DNA from 2 places in the Aminobacter sp. 01T433 genome. Region 2 is predicted to be linked to the other one. Evidence: predicted binding sites of a transcription regulator. Region 2 holds the regulator's gene; the other holds the start of a gene.
The links. Region 2 encodes PhoB, which activates phosphate uptake and scavenging genes when phosphate is short. Its sites were predicted from a motif close to TGTCATNNANCTGTCAT; they were not measured.
Positions count from the first base shown of each region.

Region 1 (3,414 bases), on a different contig from region 2:
TTGCCGAACATCATGTCGTATTGCAGCCAGCGGAAATCGCGGATCGCCGGGTCGAGCTGCTTTTCGCGTGACCAGTCGAACACCGACTCGCCTTCGCGCGGCAGCAGCACGTTGCGATCGACGACCCGGAACCGGTCATGCAGGTCGCCAAGGAAGCCGGTGTAGTAGGGGTGGCTGATGCCGGCGGTCTCGAGCACATGCAGCGGCAGGAAGGCCGGGCTGATCGAGCCGATGTCGCGCGCGGGACCTGTGCGGTTCGACCACACCACCAGCGGCGTTTCGTGCTGGACCAGCATCTCGCCGATCGCCGCCTTGCGCTTGGCCACCGGCTCTTTCATGAAGCCGGTCTCGACATAGACGGGCCCGAGCGGTGGCAGGTGGTCGCCGAAGAAGGCGATCACGGTCGGGCGCTCGCGTTTGCTCGCCCAGTCCATCAGCCGCTTGAGGCCGCGGTCCGCGTCGGAAGCGCCCTCGGCATAGGTCAGGATCGAATCGCGTGCCCACTGTGTCGTTGCGGCCTCGACCTTGTGGGTCGTGTCGCTGTAGCGGTTCGGCTCGTAAGGGCCGTGGCTCTGCAGGGAGACCGCAAAGAAGAAGAACGGATGCTCGGTCGCATCGGCCTCGCGGATGATCTCTTCCATCAAGGCGGCGTCGGATGCCAGCGGCCCGCGCTTTTCGAGCGGCGGCAGGTTTTCTTCCGACATGAACTTGTCGAAGCCGAAGGCCTGGTAGACAGGCGCGCGATTCCAGAACCAGCTGCCGAACGGATGGATGGCGCGGGTCTCGTAGCCTTCGCTCTTGAAGAAGGTGGCCAGCGAAGGCACCGGCGCGCGGACATATTGCTGGTAGGGGATGGAGCCGGCCGGCAGGAAGGCGTTGGAGAAGCCGGTCAGCGCCTCGAACTCGACATTGGCGGTCATGCCGCCGAATTCGGGCGAAAAGACATGGCCCGACTGCGAAGCGCGTGCGTTCTTTATCGGATCGGGTGTGATCGATACGCCAGGCAGAAGCGTCGGATCCCAGAAGGATTCGCTCATCACGATGATGACGTCGGGCTTTTCCTCGGGCAGGGCCGCGACAGCCTGTTCAGGCCGGGCAATGGCGTCGATCGCTTTTTCGGAATAGCCCTCCGGCGCCTTGACCTTGGCCATCGGTACATTGAGCGCGAAGGCGATGGCAAAGCCGTTGGAGGCGTAATTTTCCTTCTGGTCCCACATCATCGGGATGATCTGGAGGCGGTCGCGCGTCCACGAGAAGGTCGCGTAGTCCATGATCGAGACAAAGAAGGCGAGGGTCGGAATGGCAATGGCCAGACGCGAGACGCGTGCCCAAAGCGTCAAGGTCGGCATGCGGCGGCGCCAGTAGCGCCAGGCCAGCACAAGCAGCGAGATGCCCACGATCAAGCCGACGGCAATGCCGATGCCGGCCAGCGGCCGCTCACGAACGAGCAGCGGCATCAATTCGACGATCTGGCGGGCGTAGAGGAAATCTGTCGGGTAGAGCGGGTCGCCGAGATAGAGCGATTTCTGATGGCCGACGAAGGCGAGCACAAGTGCGACGGGGGCAACGATCAACAGGCCGTTGTAGGGCCGGCCCAGGAGTGCATCGAGAGCGATGATCAAAAGGGCAAACAGTGCGACCGTCGTCCAGCTCGGCTTGAACGGCTGCTGGAAGAAGTTGAGGGTGTCGACGAAGGAGCCGCGCGCGACCAACTCGATGGCAAAGACCAGCACCGCCGAAACGGCGAGGGTGACCATCACCGAGCGCAACACGCACAAGGTATAGGCACGCCGGCCACGTGCTTGCGCGGCCTCGTTTTCGTCATCTCTGACGACGGCCTTGCCGTCCGCCAATAGCTTTGCCAACTCAACTTCCCCGGAGCCTCGACAGCGGCATCACGCAACTGTCACAAAACGGTCATCGAAAACCTAGCGCATATGGCAAAATTGAGAAGGATGGGGCAAACAAAAGGTGTTTCGTATTAATCATCTGTGATTATTTGCCCCAGCGGGGTCCTAAAGCCCTCAAGACTTGACTTCACGGTATCCATTGCGCCAGAGGCACAACGATATGGCGTGCTGCTTGTTCCCGAACGTGCAAGGGCGCTCCACGTGATAAGTCTGCGCCTCGCACCCGGTGAAACCGATTCCGGTTCGGGCCGATGCGGCAAGTAGCCAGGAGACCAACATGGCCGTTGCATTCACTTTCCCCGGGCAGGGCAGCCAGGCCGTCGGCATGGGCAAGGAACTCGCCGATGCTTTTCCCGAAGCGCGCCGCGTGTTCGAAGAAGTCGATGATGCATTGGGCGAAAAGCTTTCGAAGCTGATCTGGGAAGGTCCTGAAGAGACGCTGACGCTGACGGCCAACGCCCAGCCGGCGCTGATGGCGGTGTCGATGGCTGCCTTCAGGGCGCTGGAATCGCGCGGCCTGTCGCTCAAGGACAAGGTTTCTTATGTCGCGGGTCACTCGCTCGGCGAATATTCGGCACTTGCTGCCGCAGGCTTTGTTTCGGTCGCCGACGCGGCGCGCCTGCTGCGCATCCGCGGCGACGCCATGCAGGCGGCGGTGCCGGCCGGGCAGGGTGCGATGGCTGCGATCATCGGACTGGAGCAGGTCGATGTCGACGCGGCCTGTGCCGAAGCTGCCCAGGGTTCGGTGTGCCAGATCGCCAACGACAATGGCGGCGGCCAGCTGGTGATCTCAGGCGAGAAGGCAGCCGTCGAACGCGCCGCCAAGCTTTGCACCGAAAAGGGCGCCAAGCGCGCCCTGATGCTGCAGGTCTCAGCGCCTTTCCATTCGGCGCTGATGGCACCGGCGGCTGAAAAGATGCGCGAAGCACTCGCCGGCGTGAAGAAGCATGCGCCGATCGTTCCGGTTGTCGCCAACGTCTCGGTTCAGCCGATCACCGACCCCGAAGAGATCGCCGCCCGCCTCGTCGAGCAGGTCACTGGTCGCGTGCGCTGGCGCGAGACGGTCGAATGGTTCGGCAACAACGGCGTCACCACACTTTACGAAGTGGGCGCCGGCAAGGTGCTGTCGGGCCTCGCCCGCCGCATCAACAAGGACATCGCAACGGCTGCGGTCAACAACCCGGCCGACATCGACGCGGCAATCGCCGCACTCGTCTGAACAATTCAATCGACCCGCCCGTGAAGGGCGATCTCTGAAAGGGATTGAAAAAATGCTCGATCTGACCGGCCGCAAGGCACTCGTCACCGGCGCATCCGGGGGCATCGGCGAAGAAATCGCCCGCATCCTCCACAAGCAGGGCGCCATCGTTGGCCTGCACGGCACACGCGTTGAAAAGCTCGAGGCCCTGGCCAGCGAGCTTGGCGACCGCGTGAAATTGTTCCCAGCCAATCTCGCCGACCGCGACGAGGTCAAGGCACTGGGCCAGAAGGCCGAGGCCGATCT
Region 1 is NZ_JBFTPR010000003.1:317,450-320,863, reverse strand. It holds gene AC1DLV_RS06825 (LTA synthase family protein) at 1-1,757, opposite strand, end outside; gene fabD (ACP S-malonyltransferase) at 2,188-3,129, shown strand; gene fabG (3-oxoacyl-[acyl-carrier-protein] reductase) at 3,182-3,414, shown strand, end outside.
Region 1: AC1DLV_RS06825 (LTA synthase family protein) is a predicted target of PhoB. The motif match lies at 1,905-1,921, and genes of this name have one in related genera.

Region 2 (3,414 bases):
ACCCAACGAAATCATCAAGATGCGCGGCGACCAGGTCACCGTGCACTATGGCGACAAGCAGGCGCTGTTCGGTGTCAATCTGGACGTCCGACAGAACCAGGTGACAGCGCTGATCGGCCCTTCGGGCTGTGGCAAGTCGACCTTCCTGCGTTGCCTCAACCGCATGAACGACACCATCGACGCAGCTCGTGTCGGCGGCAAGATCACGCTCGACAACGAGGATATCTACGATCCCAAGATCGACGTGGTCGAACTGCGCGCGCGTGTCGGCATGGTGTTCCAGAAGCCGAACCCGTTCCCCAAGTCGATCTACGAAAACGTCGCCTATGGCCCACGTATCCACGGCCTTGCCAAGAACAAGGCCGAGCTCGACGTGATCGTCGAGAAGAGCCTGCAGAAGGCGGCCCTGTGGAACGAAGCCAAGGACCGTCTCAACGAGCCGGGCACCGGCCTGTCGGGTGGCCAGCAGCAGCGCCTGTGCATCGCGCGCGCCATTGCGGTGTCGCCTGAGGTGATCCTGATGGACGAGCCGTGCTCGGCACTCGATCCGATCGCCACCGCGAAGGTGGAGGAGCTGATCGACGAGCTGCGCGAGAACTACACGATCGTGATCGTGACGCACTCGATGCAGCAGGCGGCACGCGTGTCGCAGCGCACCGCGATGTTCCACCTCGGCTATCTCGTCGAGGAAGGCGCTACCGACAAGATGTTCACCAACCCCGACGACAAGCGGACGCAGGACTACATCACCGGCCGCTTCGGCTGAGTGGACGTTTTCGCCGCGGTATACGAGACGAGGAATAAATCATGGGCGAACATACAGTCCGGTCCTTCGACGAAGAACTCCAGCATGTCGACCAGCTCATCCGTGACATGGGCGATCTTGGCAGCTCGATGGTTGCCGGTGCCATCCGTGCGCTGTTGTCGTCCGACCAGGCGCTGGCGCAAAGCGTTGTCGCCGACGACACGATCATGGACGCCAAGCAGCGCGAACTCGACAACAGCGCCATCACGCTGATCGCCAAGCGCCAGCCGATGGCCCAGGATCTGCGCGCCGTGGTCGGCGCCATCCGCATGGCGGGCGATCTCGAACGCATCGGCGATCTTGCCAAGAACATCGCCAAGCGCGTTGGCGCCGTCGGCCAATCGCCGACGCCACGCAATCTTTCGCATTCGATCGATGCCATGGCACAGCTGGTGCTCGACCAGGTGCGGGGCGTGGTTGATCTCTATGTCGCGCGTCAGGCCGAGGGCCTGAAGAACTTGCGCGCCGACGACCAGAAGATCGACATCCAGTACAACGCCGTGTTCCGCGAGCTCCTGACCTACATGATGGAAGATCCGCGCAACATCACTGCCTGCACGCATCTTTTGTTCTGCGCCAAAAACCTGGAGCGCATTGGCGACCATGTCACCAACATCGCCGAGAACGCGTATTTCGTGGTGACCGGCACGCAGCTGCCGCTCCACCGGCCGAAGGTTGAAGAAACCACGTCGCCGGTTTCGGCCACCTGAACTCCAACATAGAGGACAGCCGATGATCGCCCCCAAGATCATGGTCGTCGAGGATGAAGAGCCGCTGGGCGTGCTGCTTCGCTACAACCTCGAGTCCGAAGGCTACCAGGTCGAAGTCGTCACGCGTGGCGACGAGGCCGAAATACGGCTTCAGGAAAACGTGCCCGACCTTTTGGTGCTCGACTGGATGGTGCCGGCACTCTCCGGCATCGAGCTGTGCCGCAGGCTTCGGATGCGGCCCGACACCGAACGCCTGCCGATCATCATGCTGACGGCGCGTGGCGAAGAAAGCGACCGCGTGCGCGGGCTTTCGACCGGTGCCGATGACTATCTGGTCAAGCCGTTCTCGACGCCTGAGTTCATGGCGCGGGTGAAGGCGTTGCTGCGCCGGGCCAAGCCCGAAGTGCTTTCTTCGATCCTCAAGGTCGGCGACATCATGCTCGATCGCGAGTCGCACCGGGTCTACCGCAAGAAGAGCGAGATCAAGCTCGGGCCAACCGAGTTCCGGCTGCTTGAGTTCATGATGCGGCATCCCGGCCGGGTGTTTTCGCGCAGCCAGTTGCTCGATAATGTCTGGGGCGAGACGATCTACATCGACGAACGCACCGTCGACGTCCATGTCGGGCGCCTGCGCAAGGCGGTCAACACCGGGCGCATGCCCGACGTGATCCGCACCATCCGCGGCGCCGGCTACGCTATCCGCGAGGATTAGGCGACCGTTCGGCGGGACAACGACGTTTGGCCCGCCGCACGCTTGACGGACACGACCAGGCGCTTTGTCGCCAAAGTGCGATCAGCGCCATCCGCCGTTCGGCAGCCGCCCATGATAAGGTGTGTTGCGGCAATGACCGTAGGGGCCGTGCCAATAGCCCGGAGGGCAGCCGTTGCCGTAGCGCGGCGCAACCCGCCTATATTCGCCATAGCGGCATCCGCCATACGGCCCGCGCCAGCCGCCGACGCCGCAGCCCTGTACAATGGGAATGACCATCGCCGAAGCTTCAGGGGCAAGCGGTGCGGGGATCGGGGATGCTGACGCAGAAAACGATGAAGCACACAAAAGGCCGATGCCGGCCAGGATGTTACGCAGCAGACTGGTCATCGCGGGTTCTCCGAAACTGGAAGACAAGTCGGTTCCAGGTTTGGTTCCACTCGCGGTTCCCTTGCCGAGGCCTGGAGCCTGCTTCAAGGGGCGGACGCGGACTGTCATCCAGGGTGCCAGTATGGTCGCGACCGTCGTTGTAATTGCGACAGCCGAAATCAAATGTCCTTGAGCGGTATGTCAGCCCCTGTGCTGCGCGGGGGCTGGGCCTGCGGCGAAGATCTCCTGATCGACATAGAGCAAGGCGCGCATCAGGCAGCCCAGGCGGATGAGGGGGACTTCGTTCGGTTCGGTGTCGAAGGAGATCGCCTTCGAGTGCAGCCCGCCGGCCGTCTTGGCGATGGCCGCGCGGACATGCGGCTCCATCAAGTCGAAGGCGGTAGCACCCACGCCAACAAAGGCGAGCGGTGCCGGATCGATCAGCGCAAACATCGATCCCAGGCCGAAGCCGATGGCCTCGCCCGCCTTGCGGAACGCCTCGCGCTCGGGGCCGTCATGGTCGCGGGCGGCGTCGGCGAGGGCGGTGATGTCCTCGTCGGAGAGATCGGCGAGCGGCTCGGCATTCTCGTCGCCGAGACGTGCATTGCGCCATATGGCGTAGTTGCCGGCATAGGCTTCGACGCAGCCGCGCCGGCCACAGCGGCAAAGCGCGCCCTCGGGCCGGTGGATCATGTGGCCGAACTCGCCCCCTGACGAATGCGTGCCGGTGAAGAGCTCGCCCTTCAATACCAGTCCCATGCCGATGCCATGCGAAAGCAGGATGGCGATGAAATCGTCGCGGTAGCGGACTGGGTCGCGCC
Region 2 is NZ_JBFTPR010000005.1:218,424-221,837, reverse strand. It holds gene pstB (phosphate ABC transporter ATP-binding protein PstB) at 1-766, shown strand, start outside; gene phoU (phosphate signaling complex protein PhoU) at 808-1,515, shown strand; gene phoB (phosphate regulon transcriptional regulator PhoB) at 1,538-2,227, shown strand; gene AC1DLV_RS10330 (GCG_CRPN prefix-to-repeats domain-containing protein) at 2,309-2,614, opposite strand; gene AC1DLV_RS10325 (ROK family protein) at 2,795-3,414, opposite strand, start outside.